Regions from separate parts of the Streptomyces sp. NPDC001339 genome, predicted to be linked through region 4. Evidence: riboswitches for the same ligand, from Rfam matches in the RefSeq annotation. Region 4 holds a riboswitch; each other region holds the start of a gene.
The links. A riboswitch is a leader RNA that binds a small molecule or an ion and turns the genes downstream of it on or off. The one in region 4 is predicted to bind cyclic di-AMP.

Region 1 (4,178 bases), on a different contig from region 4:
GGTTCGCCACCGAGGAGCTGACGCTCGGCGGGCAGCGGATAGCCGAGGGCGACCCGGTCCTGGTGGTGCTGGCCGCCGCGGACCGCGATCCGTCGCGCTTCGCCGAACCGGATGTGCTCGATCTGACCCGGCGTGACAACCAGCACCTGGGGTACGGGCACGGCATCCACTACTGCCTGGGCGCACCGCTCGCCCGGCTCGAAGGGCAGACCGCGCTCGCGACCCTGCTGACCCGGCTCCCGGACGTCCGGCTTGCCGCGGATCCGGATGATTTGCGGTGGCGTGGCGGACTCATCATGCGCGGACTGCGGTCGCTGCCAGTGGAGTTCACACCCGAGCGCCCCTGACCGAGGGGGCGGTATCCGGAGCCGAGCCCCTGACCAGGGGCGGGTCGTATGCGGCAGAGAATGTGACGGGCCGTCAGGTGCGTGACCTGTGCGTGATCTTTACTACACCGGCTTGTGACTACCCGTGACCCCGGCTACTTTGCACCGATGACCGACAGGAGTTCGAAAGAGACTCGAACCGGTCGTTGAATAACTCAACCGCCGCGCGAAAGGCATCCGCATGCGTTCCGGGAATGGCCGACACCGTCGCCCCCGTCAAGCACCGGCCATCTTTGTCACGGCGGGAGTGACCGGCTCCGCCCTCGCACTGCCCCTGCTCTCCGCCGGCGGTGCGCACGCCGCCGACACCGCCACCTGGGACAAGGTCGCCCAGTGCGAGAGCGGCGGGGTGTGGAGCGCGGCCTCGGGCAACGGCTTCTATGGCGGGCTGCAACTCACCCAGGAGATGTGGGACGAGCATGGCGGCTCGGCCTACGCGTCCCGCCCCGACTACGCCAGCCGCGCCCAGCAGATCGCGGTGGCCGAGGCGATACTCGCGGCCCGGGGGCCGGACGCCTGGCCGAGCTGCGCGGTGAACGCGGGGCTGACCACGGGCGGCCGCGCGCCGCAGGTCGACCCCGGCGGCACCGGTACCCCGACGCCCGACCCTGCGGACGGTACCGGCTCCGACTCCGGTCGCGGCTCCCGTTCCGGTACCGGTTCCGGCTCCGGTTCTCGTTCTGACTCCGGCTCCGGCTCCACGGACGGTGCCGACCGCACGGACGGTGCCGGTGCCTCGGACGGTCGCTCGGGCGCCTCGGGGGAGTGGCGCGGGAACGGCGGGAACGGTGACGGCCCGGGCGGCGCGCCGTCCGATCGGCCGTCCGATCGGCCCTCCGATGTGACGCCTTCGCCGTCGCCCTCCTCTCCTGACGGCTCCGACGCCGGCTCCAGCTCCGGCGTCGGCTCCGATGATCAGTCCCCCTCCGGCGATGCGTCCCGGGGGCCGGACCGCACCCCCGGATCCTTTGATCCCGGTGCGCCGACCGACGACAGCGACGGCCGCGGTGCCGGTGGCGGTGACGGGAGCGGTGAGGAGGGCTCGCCCTCCGCCGACCCGTCCCGTAACAGCGACCCGTCCGGTTCGACCGATCCCTCCGGCTCGCCCGACCCCGCCGGCTCGACCGGCCCCTCGGACTCCATCGACCCGTCGGGCTCCACCGGACCCTCCGACTCTCCCGCTCCCTCCGACTCTCCCGGCTCGTCCGATGGCGGCGGCCGTACGGACGATGACGCGCCCGGTCGTGCGGACAGCTCCGGCGCGCCGCACCAGGGGCCCGCCAAGGGCAAGCACCGCGGCAATTCGGACGAGAGTGAAGGGGACGGCGGGCGCTCCTCCAGCGGCCGGCACGCCTCGCGCGGCGACCGCGACAGCCGCGACGACCGTGGTAGCCGCGGTGACAGCGGCGACGGCGCGCACCGCACGGGCGGCAGTACGGGCGGCGCTACGGGCCCGGCCTCCGGCGGCGACTACACCGTGCGCCCGGGTGACAGCCTGTCAGCCATCGCCCAGGCTCATCGGCTGCCCGGCGGCTGGCCCGAGCTCTACGAGCGCAACGAGGGCGTCATCGGCTCCGACGCGGATCTGATCCGCCCGGGCCAGCGGCTCGATCTCGGGCACCCCGGGGCGTAGTTCGCCGCCTTCGTCCGATATGGGGGCACGTTCACCCGTTGCGGAGAAAGTGAGACAAGGGTCTCGTTGCGTCCGGCGAACTGAGAGTCGCCCAGCCCCGTCGGACCCGCTCCTACCTGCGGAAATGTAACCCAGCCGTGATCAAAAGCGGTCAACTTGGTTCAGAAGATGGGGTTTGAACACCAAGGGGATTACTGCTTACGGTCATGACCGCTCGCCAAAGCGGGCCCTTCGATCACACGCCGAATCCTGCCGGTGGTCGGAGGCAGTTGACGCGTAAGCGCCGTAGGCAGGAGCGGGGGAACCAAGGTAAGTGCCGGCAAGGCCCGTGACAGCGGGTCAGTCGGCTTGGGGTGAAGCCCGGTGCGCCAGACGCACCGGCCGGGCCACTCACAGTCCGAACCCGACAGCTCACCTCGCAGGCGTCGGTGAGGAAACGAACGAACCATGCTGATCAACAAGGGCAAGCACCGTCGTCCCTCCAAGGCCGTCCGCGTCGCCACCCTCGCCGGTGTCGCCGGCGCCGCCGTCGCCGTCCCGCTGATGGGTGCCACCTCCGCCAACGCCGCCTCGGTCTCCACCTGGGAGAAGGTCGCCCAGTGCGAGTCCAGCGGCAACTGGTCGATCAACACCGGTAACGGCTACTACGGTGGCCTGCAGTTCTCCAACTCCAGCTGGGCCGCCGCCGGTGGTACCAAGTACGCGGCGCGCGCCGACCTGGCCACCAAGGAACAGCAGATAGCCGTCGCCGAGAAGCTCCTCGCCATGCAGGGCCCGGGTGCCTGGGGCTGCGCCGCTGCCGGTGGCCTGACCTCCGGTGGCCCGGCCGCCGACGTCGACACCGGCTCCTCCACGCAGACCAAGTCCGCGCCGAAGAGCGAGAAGAAGGTCGAGAAGAAGGCCGAGAAGGCCGCCCCCAAGGCCGAGAAGAAGGCCGAGGAGGCCGAGCCGGCCCCGAAGTCGTACGAGGCCCCGAAGAAGTCCGACGGCAAGGGCAACTACACCGTCAAGTCGGGTGACACCCTCGCGAAGATCGCCAAGGCGCACGGCACCAACTGGAAGGACCTCTACGAGGCCAACAAGTCGGTCGTCGGCGGCAACCCGAACCTGATCTTCCCGGGCCAGAAGCTCAGCGTCTGAGCCAAGCTCGGCGTCTGAGCCGAACCGCACCGGGACCCCGCGGGCCCGGGCGGCGGGCGCCCAGCCCCACCCGGCCCCCGCCCGGCCTCGCCCCCTGAGACAGCCCCGCTGCGGCGCGCCCTCCCCCGGCGTGCCGCGGCGGGGCTGCTCGCTCTCCGGGCATCTGCGCTGGCCCGCGACGGCGTCCGCGATACTCCGCAACGGCGTCCGCGATACGCCGCATCGGCATCCGCAGTACTCCGCGACGGCGTCCGTGGTACCGCGCAGCAGCATCTGCGGTATCCCATAACGGCATGTGTGGTATACGGCAAATTTCCCCGCTAGCGAACAATGCAGGGAAACATCCGTTGAACTGCGCATTTGGGCCTCTTTTCGTCCTGCGGGGCGGGCCGACGGCGAGCGCATGCGCCCGGGGCCGTTAGGCTCATGCTGCAGAACTCCAGACACACCATGAAGGAGACAACGTGCCGTCCATCGACGTCGTCGTAGCCCGCGAAATTCTCGACTCGCGAGGTAATCCCACGGTCGAGGTCGAGGTCGGCCTCGACGACGGCAGCACGGGCCGTGCCGCCGTGCCGTCCGGCGCCTCCACCGGCGCCTTCGAGGCCATCGAGCTCCGCGACGGCGACCCCAACCGCTACCTCGGCAAGGGCGTCGAGAAGGCCGTGCTGGCCGTCATCGAGCAGATCGGCCCGGAGCTCGTCGGCTACGACGCGACCGAGCAGCGGCTGATCGACCAGGCGATGTTCGACCTGGACGCCACCGACAACAAGGGCTCGCTCGGCGCCAACGCCATCCTGGGCGTCTCCCTCGCCGTGGCGCACGCCGCCTCCGAGGCCAGCGACCTGCCGCTGTTCCGCTACCTGGGCGGCCCGAACGCGCACATCCTGCCCGTGCCGATGATGAACATCCTCAACGGCGGGTCGCACGCGGACTCCAACGTGGACATCCAGGAGTTCATGATCGCCCCGATCGGCGCGGAGTCCTTCTCCGAGGCGCTGCGCTGGGGTGCCGAGGTC
Region 2 (4,178 bases), on a different contig from region 4:
GTCGTCGAGAGCGGTGAGGAACTCCCCGACCTCGAGCGACTCATCGTCGAAGTGGGTGTAGTAGAGGTCGATGTAGTCCGTACGGAGGCGAGCGAGGGACTGGTCGACCGCGGTCTTGATCGTGGCGGCGGTCAGGCCCTTGAGGTCGGGGTGTGCGCCGACCTTGGTGGCGATGACGACGTCGGAGCGATTACCGCGGGACGCCAGCCAGTTGCCGATGACGGTCTCGGACTCACCGCCCTTGTTGCCGGGGACCCAGGCGGAGTAGACGTCGGCGGTGTCGATGAAGTTGCCGCCGGCGGCCGTGTACGCGTCGAGCACGGCGAAGGACTCGGCTTCGTCGGCCGTCCAGCCGAAGACGTTGCCGCCGAGGGAGAGCGGGGAGACGGAGAGCGAACCAACAGTTTTGAGTTTCGCGGTCATGTGGCGTGAGAGCGCTGAGGGGAGGGAGTTTATTCCCCCCCCCGTTTGTTTTTGTTTCTCGTTGCCTCGTGTTCTCCGTTGCCCAGATGGTGACGTTGCCCGGATGGCGACGTTGATCAGATGGTGACGTTGATCAGATGGCTATTCCGTGCTCCCGAAGCCATGGCACCGGGTCTATCGGGTCCCCGGCACCGGGGCGTACCTCCAGGTGGAGGTGTGGGCCGGTGACGTTGCCCGTCGCGCCGACGCGGCCGATGACGTCGCCCGTAGTGACCTTGCCGGAGGTCTTCACCATCGAGGACAGATGGCAGAACCAGAGCTCGGTGCCGTCGTCGAGGGTGAGCACGATGCGGTAGCCGTACGCACCGGCCCAGCCGGCCTGGGTGATGGTGCCGGAGTGAACCGCCTTGACGGGCGTGCCGGTCGGCGCGGCGAAGTCCTGCCCGGTGTGGTCCGCGGCCCAGCGGTCGCCGGCCTGGCCGAAGCTGGCGGTCAGGGTGTACGAGGAGACGGGGGCGGTGAAGCTCTTCGCCAACTGGGCGAGGCGTTCGGCCTCCGCCTTACGGCGGGCCTCCTCCTCAGCCTCACGCTTGGCCTCCAGCTCCGCGGCTTTCTTGGCGGCCTCGGCCTTCTCGGCTGCCTTCTGGGCTTCGGCCGCTTCCTTCGCGGCCTGCTTGACGGCGGCGTTCTCGGCCGCTTCGCGAGCTTCCGCCTCGGCGGCGTCCTGCTGCGCGTCGGCCTGCTGGAGGATGCGGCTGCGCAGGGCCTCGCCGGCGCCGGTGCCGCTGCCTGCGCCGATGGCCTCGCTGAGTGGGCCTGAAGCCGAGGGGGAGTTGGCCTCGGAGCCGGAGCCGGAGCCGGAGTTGGCGCTGGAGTTGGCGCCGTCGTCGGCACCAGCGCCGGATATGAGGTCGCCCACGCCAGGGAGGGATTCGGCGTCCGGCAGGCTGTCGGCTATCTCGTGAGCCAGCCCGCCGATGTCGGGCATCGAGATCGGGACCGGCGGGCGGTCCTCCGCCGTGGCCATACCCCCCGCGCCGACCGCCGCGATGACGCCGACACCGAGGACCGTACCGCCGCGGGCGAGCCCGCCGGTGCGCTGCTTGACCACCCGGTGCTTGCCACGGACGGCGCGGACGGACTCCTCGGTGGGGTTCCACTCCTCCCACGGGCCGTCACCGTCACTGCCGCCGTCGCTGTCACCTTCACCGTCACGGTCGGCGTCATGGCCCGCTGCGATGTCCGCACCGCCGCGCGCGTAGCCGGGGCCGTCGAAGGCGCCTCGGGCATCGAGTTCATCCGGGGAGGCCGGAGCAGCGGGGGCTGCGGATGCAGATGCGGATGCAGATACAGAGGGGAAGGGGGCCGGGGATGCGGATACGGATGCAGGAGCGGATGCGAACGGAGCCTCGGGGGCAGGCCTGCTGGACGCCACGGGGGCGGACTCCTTTCCTTCCTTCTCGCCTACCGGGTTAGCTGACGGGTTCGGAGCAGGAAGGTCTCCTACGGGCACCCTCTGGCTGAGGCGTCCGATTCACCCCAAGGTGGTGGTTCCCCGGTTCCCTTGTGCAGTTCATGCCGTTCATGCGGTTCGGGCAGCTCGCGCGGTTCGTACCGTTCGGGCCGTTCGAGGTGTTGAAGGTGCGTGAAATGCGCGTACGAGATTCGGCGTCGGCGCGCGGTGCCGCCTCTTGCGGCGGCTGGGACGACCGCGCTGCGTTATCGGACAGTAATAGAAGCCGTGACCATTTTCCAAGCCTCCCCCGGGATCCTTGTCCACTCCCTATGAGATGCACCGTGGAACTTTCCCGCCATTCCCACTCAAATAGGGCGAATTGACCACAGAGCGCTAAACGATCTCTCGGCGATTGTGCGTCAGTTGTTATCCGATGCAGGTGCCCATTGTGATGCGGAGGGGCGCACGGACATCACCTAGAGTGACGACGTGCGCGACGTCGGATCACGGTCATCAACACGTCGTCGACACGCCGGTCGTCGACACGTCGTCAACACCGGGAGCTCACACGCCTCACTACGCCCCCATGGGCCGCTGCACCGCCAGCAGCGCCATATCGTCCGCCTGCTCGCCGCCCGTATGCCGTGCCACGTCCTCGATGAGGGTGTCCAGGAGGCTGCCCGGTCCGGCGAAGTGGCGGCCCCGCAGCCGCGCCGACGGGTCGTAGAAGCGGCCGTGGGAATCGCGGGCTTCGGTGACGCCGTCCGTGAAGAAGAGCAGCAGTGCACCGGCCGGGAGGAACGTCTCGTCCACCCGGTCCGGCCAGCTCGCCACCTCGCCCATCCCCAGCGGCAGCGCCGGCGCCGAGGGCGTCAGCTCGCGCAGCCCGCCGTCCGGGGTGAGCATCAGAGGCGCCGGATGGCCGCGATTGAGAATCCGCAGCACGGGCTCCCCGACGGCCGGGACCTCCGCCAGGACAGCCGTGGCGAACCCCTCGACCAGCTCGATCCCCGCGCGCCGCTCGGCCTCCCGCCGCAGCGCCCGCTCCAGCCGGCCCGCCACCGCCTCCAGCGTGGCCTCCTGCTCGGCCGCCTCCCGGAAGGCACCGATGACGACCACCGCGGCCTCCACCGCCTCCAGCCCCTTGCCGCGTACGTCGCCGACGAGCAGCCGTACGCCGTGCGGGGTGTCCTGCACGGCGTAGAGGTCGCCACCGATCCGCGCGTCCGCCCGCGCGCCCACGTAGCGGGCGGCGACCGCGAGCCGTCCGCCGAGCTGCTCCGGCGGCTCCGGCAGAACGGCCCGCTGGGCGGCCTCCGCGACGTCCCGTACGGACGCCAGATGGGCCTCGGTCTTCCGTAGCGCACGGTTGATGCCGAGCGCCAGCAGGGCCACGACGAACACCGTCGCAGCCTCCGCCACCGCCTCGTGGACGTTCGAGGCGGGGCTGCGGTAGGCGGCCACCCAGATCTCGCCTGCGACGGCGACCAGCGCGGTGAGGGCGGTAGCACCCAGCGAGAAGAGCGGCGCCGCGACCAGCGGGGCCGCGGCGAAGAAGGGGGAGCCGGTGTAGCTGAGCGGCGTCACCTCCTCGAAGGCGAGGCCGCCGATGAGCAGAACGACGGGCAGCCAGCGCACCAGGTGCTGCCCCCGCAGCCGCCTCCGGGCACGGCGGGCCCGTGGCTCCCACTCCCCGTCGTCGCCCGTAGAGGGGCTGTCGCCCTGCCGCATCCGTACCGGTCTCTTCCCGCTCCACCCGTCCGTACGGGCACCGTCGTGTCGGCCGCCTCGACGCCCGTCCCAAGGCTTTCCGCTGCGAGGGCGTCCGGCGAATCCTCGGCGTCCGGATGGGGCATGACGTCCGGATGGGGCATGGGGCACGGGGCATGGGTCGTACGCGGGGTCATGGCTCCTACGCGGGCGGGGGTCATGGCTCATGCGCGGGCGGACGGGACCGGACGGCAGTGGTGGCATGGGGCACGGCTCTACGTGCTGAAGGGCAAGGGCACGGCTGGGCGCGCGAAAGGGCACGGCTTCGTACAGGTCCGCGTCCCCGCCCCCGTCCGCATCCGTCCCCGCACCCGTCCGTATCCGCACCCGCACCCGGAAAATGCGATACGGCGGGCGCCCACAAGAACGCCCGCCGTACCGTTTTCACACCGTCAGGACGAGTCCCGACTCACTCACTTACTTCCGCTACCTCCGAGCCGACCACCAGGCTGGGGACACACTGATGGCCCACACGTCCCCCACCTGTTCCTCGGTGGGGTCGTCCGGATCGACGTCACGGAGCCCGTAG
Region 3 (4,178 bases), on a different contig from region 4:
CGGTGCCGTCGAGCGCGGTGGCGGTGGCGGCGCCGGCGAGGGCCAGCGTGGCGGCCAGGCGGACGGCGCGCGAGCTGCGCGGGCCGAGGCCGAAGAGCGCGGCAAGCGGATGCTGCCTTGGCTTGCGGTGCGAGGCCACGGTGGCCGTCACTTCCTTCCCTTGCGGGCCGTGGATCCGGCGGCGGTCCGTCACGAGGGAGCGGACCGCCGCCGGATCTCCCGGCGGGGCGGCCGACGGACGCCGGTGCGGAGTCCGGCGATGGTGGTGAGCCGGCCGCCTGGAGGAGGACGCTAGACCGGGCTGTCGTGGGAATGAGCCCGCTTGCCCGGGATTGTTCGGTTTCGACCGCCGCCGACATGCGGCTGACCGCGGCGTCATGGCCGTACGGCCGGGACCGGTCTGCCGTGACCGAAGCGACGATTGTGCACGCCCTGCCGGAAGTGCCGTGCTATACGGCGGATACGATCCAGCACTATGGACGTAGTGATCAATGTCTTCGTCGCCCTGCACATCATCGGTATCGCCTCCCTGCTGGGCGGCTTTCTGACCCAGATGAAGGCGATGGGCGCGGGCACCGCGCGCTTTGTCCCAGCGATGCTGCACGGCGCGCTGACGATGCTGGTGACCGGCATCGTGCTGGTCGGCCTCCACCAGGCCCAGGACCACCACGTCAACAACATCAAGATCGGCGTGAAGATGGCCGTCCTGGTGGTGATCCTGGCGCTGGTCTACGTCAAGCGGGACGAGGAGAAGGTCGCCAAGCCGCTCTTCGGCGCGGTGGGCGCGCTCACGGTCGCCAACATCTTCATCGCTCTGCTCTGGACGTGATGTCTTCGCGCGCGGCTCAGGTGTCTTCGCGCGCAGCCCGGGCGGCTTCGCAGGCGGCCCGGGCGTCTTCGCGAAGGGCTCAGGCCGGGCGGACGTTCCCGTAGACCGGCATGTAGTAGATCGACTCCTCCCGGACGCTGGCGCCTGGCTTCGGCGCGTGGATCATCTTCCCGCCGCCTATGTACATGCCGACATGGCTGATGTCGTTGTAGAAGAAGACCAGGTCACCGGGCTGGAGGTCGTTGGTCGCCACCCGCTCGCCGACCTTGACCTGGTCCCAGGTCGTCCGCGGCAGCTCGACCCCGGCCGCCTTCCACGCCGCCTGGGTCAGGCCCGAGCAGTCGTAGGAGTTGGGGCCGGTCGCGCCCCAGACGTACGGCTTGCCCATCTGGGAGCGGGCGAAGGCAAGGGCCTTTTCGGCCTTGGTGGAGTACGCGTCCCCGGTGGAGCCGCCACCGCCGGTGCCGCCACCGGGCCGGCCGCCGTCCGTACCGCCACCGGACTGGTCGCCGGAGTGGCCGTCATCCGTCCTGCCGCCGTCCTGCTGCCGTTCGCGCTCCCGCTCCCGCTGCCGTTCGCGCTCCTGCTGGCGGCGCGCCTCCTCCTCGGCCTTGCGCTGGGCCTCCGCCTCCTTCCGGCGCTCCAGCTCCGCCAGCCGCGCCTTCTCCTGGGCCGTCAGCCGGGACAGCAGCTGCCGGGCCTCGGCCAGCTTCTGCTGGACGGACCGCTTGGACGCCTTGAGCGACTCCTGTGACGCCTGCAGCCGCTCCAGGCCGCGGGTGGCCTCGGCCCGCTGGCGCGCCGCCGCAGCCGCCTGCCCCTGGTAGTCGGCGACGGCCTGCTGCTGCCGGGTGGTCAGCCGCTCCATCAGGTGGGTGCGGTCGAAGAACTGCTGCGGGTCCTCGGCGAGCATCAGCCGCGCCGTCGGGTTCACGCCACCGCCGCGGTACTGCGCCGACGCGAAGGTGCCCAGTTCACGCCGCGCGTCGTTCATCTTCTGCGCGCGGTGGGCGGCGGCGTCGAGCAGGTCGTTGACGGTCTCCTGCTGGTGGTCGGCGCTCTCCTTCGCCGCGTTGTACTTCTGGGTGGCCACCTCGGCCTGGCGGTAGAGGCTGTCGACCTTCTGCTGGACCTCTTCGAGCTGTTCGGCCCCTTCGAGGGTGGGCCGGGGCGCGCTGGGTGCCGCCTGGGCGGACTGTGCGAGCAGGGTCACCGAGGCGAGCGCGGCGGTGGTGAGCCCGACGGCCGTACGGCGGCTTCCGGGCGAGGTGAGAACGCTGGTGCGAGGCTTGCGGTGGGACGCCACGACCGGCGGCTCCTTCCGTGTGCCGCCTACCGGGTTAGCTGAAGGGTTCGGGCTGACGGAAGGGCGGCCCTACGGTCCGGGCGTCCGCTGTGAGCGGCGGTCGCGGGATCGATTCACCCCGGTGGTGCGTGTGGGGCCCCGGCTCCGGCCGGGACCCGGGGTTCGGATCTTCCGGCGCGTCTGGACTCGGCGGAGGCGGCCCGTGCCGGTGCTGTCACCGACGGCGTGCGGGCTGCCCGAGCCAGGACGTTAGCCAACTGGTGTGGCTTCTGGGAAGGCTGGTGTTCGATATGCCCGAAACCTTTTCGTGACCTCAGTGACGACGGGCCACTACGGCCCACTACGGCCACTACGCCCACTACGACTGCTACGGCCACTACGGCCCACTACGGACGGCGTTCGCCGGTACACAGACCGGGTTCATCCGGCCCGCCGGCCACACTTGTCCACACTCCCCAGCGCGCTGTCAGTGCCGCGGCCTAGACTCGGTGGGCGATGAGCAGCCTCTTTGACGACAGCTTCCTGGCGGACCTCGCCCACAAGGGCGAGGACGAGCCCCCGCCGCCTCCCGAGGACGAGCACGAGCCGGCCTCGGAGGAGATCCCTGCCGACCTCTTCGGCGGGCAGTTCGACGTGCCCGCCTCGAGAGACGCGTACTACCGCGACGGCGCCGCCCGCCCGGCCATCGACCCCGCGGCGCTGCTCGAGGGGCTCAACGACCAGCAGAAGGCCGCCGTGGTGCACTCGGGCAGCCCGCTGCTGATCGTCGCCGGCGCCGGCTCCGGCAAGACCCGGGTGCTCACCCACCGCATCGCCCATCTCCTCGCCGAGCGCCATGTCCACCCCGGCCAGATCCTCGCGATCACGTTCACCAACAAGGCCGCCGGTGAGATGAAGGAGCGCGTCGAAGAGCTGGTCGGCCCGCGCGCCAACGCCATGTGGGTCTCGACGTTCCACAGCGCCTGCGTCCGCATCCTGCGCCGGGAGAGCAAGAAGCTGGGCTTCACGTCCTCCTTCTCGATCTACGACGCCGCGGACTCCAAGCGCCTGATGGCCCTGGTCTGCCGCGATCTGGATCTCGATCCCAAGCGCTTCCCGCCCAAGTCCTTCAGCGCGAAGATCTCCAACCTCAAGAACGAGCTCATCGACGAGGAGACCTTCGCCGGAACGGCCGCCGACGGTTTCGAGAAGACGCTGGCCGAGGCGTACGCGATGTACCAGGCGCGGCTGCGCGAGGCCAACGCCCTGGACTTCGACGACATCATCATGACGACGGTGCATCTGCTCCAGGCCTTCCCCGATGTCGCCGAGCACTACCGCCGCCGCTTCCGCCATGTCCTCGTCGACGAGTACCAGGACACCAACCACGCGCAGTACACGCTCGTACGCGAACTGGTCGGCCCGGGCACCGCCGACATCCCCGCCGCCGAGCTGTGCGTCGTCGGTGACGCCGACCAGTCGATCTACGCCTTCCGCGGCGCGACCATCCGCAACATCCTCCAGTTCGAGGAGGATTACCCCGAGGCGACGACGATCCTGCTGGAGCAGAACTACCGCTCCTCGCAGACGATCCTGTCCGCCGCCAACGCGGTCATCGAACGCAACGAGAACCGCCGGCCCAAGAACCTCTGGACGGACGCCGGCGCCGGCCCCAAGATCACCGGCTATGTCGCCGACACCGAGCACGACGAGGCCCAGTTCGTCGCCGACGAGATCGACCGGCTGACGGACGCAGGCGACGCCAAGGCCGGCGACGTCGCCGTCTTCTACCGCACCAACGCCCAGTCCCGGGTCTTCGAAGAGATCTTCATCCGGGTCGGGCTGCCCTACAAGGTCGTCGGCGGCGTGCGCTTCTACGAGCGCAAGGAGGTCCGCGACGTCCTCGCGTATCTGCGGGTGCTCGCCAACCCCGAGGACAGCGTCCCGCTGCGCCGCATCCTGAACGTCCCCAAGCGGGGCATCGGTGAACGCGCCGAGGCCATGATCGACGCGCTCTCCTCCCGCGAGAAGATCACCTTCCCGCAGGCGCTGAGCCGGGTCGAC
Region 4 (4,178 bases):
GCCGTTGGAGCACTTCCGGCAGCGTGCGAGAATGGTCTAGACAACTGTCACGACTTTGAAGGGCAACACCATGGCTGAGCGCCGCGTCACTGTCGGTTGGACCGAGGGGCTGCACGCCCGCCCCGCGTCGATCTTCGTCCGTGCGGCCACCGCCTCCGGCGTCCCGATGACGATCGCCAAGGCGGACGGCAACCCGGTCAACGCGGCCTCCATGCTGGCGGTCCTGGGCCTGGGCGCCCAGGGCGGCGAGGAGATCGTGCTGGCCTCGGACGCCGAGGGTGCCGAGGCAGCGCTCGACCGCCTGGCGAAGCTGGTGGCCGAGGGTCTCGAGGAGCTCCCCGAGACCGTCTGAGTCCCAGCGGGTCCAGCAGCGGCCCGTACGACCTGCGGCGGCCCCGTCGCGGTGACCGGAAAACGGTCGCCGCGACGGGGCCGTTCTTGCATTCCCCGGCAATGCATTCCTCAGCGAGGCATTCCTCGGCAGCTGGGCATTCCTCGGCAGAGAATTCCCCGGTGGGTCATTGCGCGACAGCGCGCCGAGCACAAACCGCGTCCGGACAAATGGGCGCGCGAATCCCATTCCAGCGCCTCTCCTCATTCCGGCGCCTCTTTGTATACGGCGTGCTTGTTAAGAACGGGCACGCGCCGTGTTGACGGGCCGTTTCGGATCCCTCACCTCGGCCGTGACGGGGTGCCGTAGCCGGTACACCGGAAGAGAGCGCTCGATGTGCGCGGCCATCAGGGCACGGGCCCGTTCCGCGTCGCCCCGGGCCACCGCTTCCAGTACCGCGCCGTGTTCGTCCCACGACTCACCGGACCGGTCCGGCAGGTCGACCGCGTACATCCACTCGATCTTGCGCCGCAGCTGGGTGAGCAGCGCGGTCAGGCTGGGACTGCCGGCCGCCTGGGCGAGCGTCTCGTGGAACCAGCCATCCAGTTGGCGCAGGTCCGCGGGGTTGCCGTGACGGGCCCGGGCACGGCCGAGCCGGACCAGGCCGCGCAACACCTTCAGGTGGGCCGGGGTGCGGCGGACGGCGGCGCGGGCGGCGCCCAGCGGCTCCAGCAGCGCGCGGATGTCGAGAAGGTCCGCGGCCTCCTGCTCGCTGAGCGCGGCGACGCAGGCGCCCGCGTGGTGGCGGGTGGTGACAAAGCCCTCCGACTGCAGGGTGCGCAGCGCTTCGCGGACCGGCACCCTGGAGACGCCGTAGCGCGCCGCCAGGATCTCCTCGATCAGCCGACTCCCCGGCGCCAGTGCGCCGGAGACGATGTCCTCGCGAATCGCCGTGCACACCGCATGCGCGGAAATATGGCCTCGCATCGTCCGTGCCTCCGCCGTAATCCCCGGGAAACGCCGCCGGTCGGCGACTTTTCCGCGACTCTATTCGACGGGGGCGGCTTTTCCGACGGACTCCTGCTATTCAGGGATATTTTTTGGCCAATACCCGGGCGTGGACGGTGGAAGGCCGGGCGCCCTGGTTATGGACCGCGTTCCAAGGCGCCGCGGTGGGCCGGAGGTGAGGCGGCGGAAGCCGCTCAGACGTCCACGCCGTGCGACCGCAGGTACGAGACCGGGTCGATGTCCGAGCCGTACTCGGCGGTGGTGCGGGCCTCGAAGTGCAGATGCGGGCCGGTGACGTTGCCGGTGGCGCCGGAGAGGCCGATCTCCTGGCCGGGGGTCACCTGCTGGCCGACCGAGACGCCGATCGACGAGAGGTGGCCGTACTGGGTGTACGTACCGTCGTTCATCTTGATCACGATGTTGTTTCCGTACGCGCCGCCCCAGCCGGCCTCGACGACGGTGCCCATGCCGACGGCGTGGACCGAGGTCCCGGAGCCGGCGTGGAAGTCGACGCCGGTGTGGCTGCCGGAGGACCACAGGCCGCTGGAGGCCTTGTAGCTGGTCGAGACGTACGAGCCGGCTATCGGGGCGACGAAGCTGTTGAGGCGCTTGCGCTCGGCGTCGCGGGCGGCGCGCTCCTTGGCCTCGCGCTCCTCCTCGGCCTTCTTCCGGGCCTCCTCGGCGTGCCGCTTGGCTTCCTCGGCCCGCTGCTTGGCCACGGCCTCGGCCTTCGCCTCCAGGGCGGCCAGCTCGGCGGCGGCCTGCTGGTCGTCGGCCTGCGCCTCGATGCGGCTGGCGAGCTCGTCACCCAGGACGACGGCCTGCTGGAGGCCGGTGTCATGGCCGTGCGCCTCGTCCGTGGCGGCCAGCGCCGGCGAGGCCACGGAGGCGACCACACCGGAGGCCGCGAGGGTGGCTATGCCGGCGAGGTTACGGGTCTTACGAGCGGTACGGCTCGGACCGCGGTGCTTCCCGGTGGCACGGGTGAACGCCATGTGCTGGCTTGTCCTTTCCTTCCCTCTCGCCTACCGGGTTAGCTGACGGGTTCGGAGCAGGAAGGTCTCCTACGGGCTCCTCCGGGGAGGAGTCCGATTCACCCCAGGGGACATGTGGGTCCCCGGCTCCCCTGGCTCGCGCCGTACGGGGACTCGGCGATCGCTGTCCGCTGCCACTGGTGTGGCGGTGGTGTGACGAACAGCCGGACAGACGGTAATCGGGGCCACTTTCCTCCGCCAAGCGGAACCTGTCTTTTGTGCGGGATGCCACAAGAACCAGTACAACCAGCCCTACCAAACCGGACATACGACGGCTCCCGTGGCGCTGGGCACCACGGGAGCCGCATCGTCGACTGAGCCACCATCAGGCGACGGGGAGTCAGCCGGCCCACCGGGGGCCGGGGCGGGAGGGCCTAGCCGCTGACGACCGTCACCTCACCGAGACCCAGCGCCTTCACCGGCTCGGCGATCTGCGCCGCGTCCCCCACCAGGACCGTCACCAGGCGGTCCACCGGGAAGGCGCTGACCACCGCCGCGGTCGCCTCGACCGTGCCGGTCTCCGCGAGCCGGACGTACAACTGCGCCTGGAAATCGTCCGGGAGCTGCTGCTCGACCTGGTCGGCGAGGGTGCCCGCGACGGCCGCCGCGGTCTCGTACTTCAGCGGGGCGACGCCGACGAGGTTCCGCACGGCGACATCGCGCTCGTCGTCCGTCAGCCCCTCCGCCGCGAGGGTCCGCAGCACCTGGAACAGGTCCTCCAGCGCCGGAACGGTGGATTCGGTGTCCACCGAGCCGCTGATGGCGAGCAGTGCGGCGCCGGTGGCTCCCTCGGGGGACGTGGGGGCGGTGGAGCGCAGCACCTGGCTGAAGGAGCGCACACCGTAGGTGTAGCCCTTCTCCTCGCGCAGCACGCGGTCCAGACGGGAGGTGAGGGTGCCGCCCAGGCAGTACGTGCCGAGGACCTGCGCGGGCCACACCCGGTCGTGCCGGTCGGCGCCGATACGGCCGATGAGCAGCTGGGTCTGGACGGCCCCGGGGCGGTCCACGATCACCACCCGGCCGGTGTCGTCGGCGACGACCGGCGCGGCCTTCAGCGGCTCGGCCGCCGGGCCGCTCCAGGCGCCCAGAGTCTCGGCGAGCGCCGCGTCCAGGTCGACGCCGGTGAAGTCGCCGACGACGACCGCGGTGGCCGTGGCGGGCCGGACGTGGGCGTCGTAGAACGCGCGGACGGCGGCGGCGTCGATGCGGGCGACGGTCTCCTCGGTGCCCTGGCGGGGCCGGGACATCCGGGCGGTGGCCGGGAACAGCTCCTTGGACAGGGCCATCGCGGCACGCCGGGCCGGGTTGGCGAGCTCGTGCGGGATCTCGTCGAGACGGTTGCGTACCAGCCGCTCGATCTCGCTCTCCGGGAACGCGGGGGCCCGCAGCGCGTCGGCGAGGAGCCCGAGCGCGCGCGGCAGCCGGGAGGCCGGGACCTCCAGCGAGACCCGCAGGCCGGGGTGGTCGGCGTGCGCGTCCAGCGTGGCGCCGCAGCGCTCCAGCTCGGCGGCGAACTCCTCGGCGGAGTGCTTGTCGGTGCCCTCGGACAGGGCGCGCGCCATGATCGTGGCGACGCCGTCCAGGCCCTCGGGCTCGGCGTCCAGCGGAGCCACCAGGTTGATCTCGACGGCGAAGACCTGCTGGCCGGGCCGGTGGCTGGTCAGGAGGGTGAGGCCGTTGGCCAGTTGGCCGCGGTCGGGGGCCGGGAAGGCCCACGGCTTGGGCGCGCCGCCGTGCGGCTGCGGGTGGAAGTCCATGGTGCTCTCGGGAGAATCTGCGCGGGTGGTGGCGTCGCTCACTGGTCC

Region 1: another riboswitch for cyclic di-AMP. It lies ahead of ACFY12_RS17865 (transglycosylase family protein); the one in region 4 lies ahead of ACFY12_RS32785 (M23 family metallopeptidase).
Region 2: another riboswitch for cyclic di-AMP. It lies ahead of ACFY12_RS12295 (M23 family metallopeptidase); the one in region 4 lies ahead of ACFY12_RS32785 (M23 family metallopeptidase).
Region 3: another riboswitch for cyclic di-AMP. It lies ahead of ACFY12_RS04810 (NlpC/P60 family protein); the one in region 4 lies ahead of ACFY12_RS32785 (M23 family metallopeptidase).

What each region holds. Positions count from the first base shown of each region.
Region 1 is NZ_JBIAWT010000005.1:547,868-552,045, forward strand. Features, by position in the region: gene ACFY12_RS17855 (cytochrome P450) at 1-347, shown strand, start outside; gene ACFY12_RS17860 (transglycosylase family protein) at 634-2,019, shown strand; cyclic di-AMP (ydaO/yuaA leader) riboswitch at 2,250-2,459, shown strand; gene ACFY12_RS17865 (transglycosylase family protein) at 2,467-3,159, shown strand; gene eno (phosphopyruvate hydratase) at 3,624-4,178, shown strand, end outside.
Region 2 is NZ_JBIAWT010000004.1:24,782-28,959, forward strand. Features, by position in the region: gene ACFY12_RS12290 (aldo/keto reductase) at 1-423, opposite strand, end outside; gene ACFY12_RS12295 (M23 family metallopeptidase) at 557-1,858, opposite strand; cyclic di-AMP (ydaO/yuaA leader) riboswitch at 1,870-2,014, opposite strand; gene ACFY12_RS12300 (PP2C family protein-serine/threonine phosphatase) at 2,456-3,610, opposite strand; gene ACFY12_RS12305 (hypothetical protein) at 4,076-4,178, opposite strand, start outside.
Region 3 is NZ_JBIAWT010000001.1:1,124,576-1,128,753, reverse strand. Features, by position in the region: gene ACFY12_RS04820 (NlpC/P60 family protein) at 1-151, opposite strand, end outside; gene ACFY12_RS04815 (hypothetical protein) at 476-829, shown strand; gene ACFY12_RS04810 (NlpC/P60 family protein) at 909-2,135, opposite strand; cyclic di-AMP (ydaO/yuaA leader) riboswitch at 2,144-2,306, opposite strand; gene pcrA (DNA helicase PcrA) at 2,871-4,178, shown strand, end outside.
Region 4 is NZ_JBIAWT010000016.1:117,650-121,827, reverse strand. Features, by position in the region: gene ACFY12_RS32795 (HPr family phosphocarrier protein) at 71-352, shown strand; gene ACFY12_RS32790 (GntR family transcriptional regulator) at 629-1,318, opposite strand; gene ACFY12_RS32785 (M23 family metallopeptidase) at 1,534-2,334, opposite strand; cyclic di-AMP (ydaO/yuaA leader) riboswitch at 2,347-2,503, opposite strand; gene ACFY12_RS32780 (M16 family metallopeptidase) at 2,748-4,130, opposite strand; gene ACFY12_RS32775 (M16 family metallopeptidase) at 4,169-4,178, opposite strand, start outside.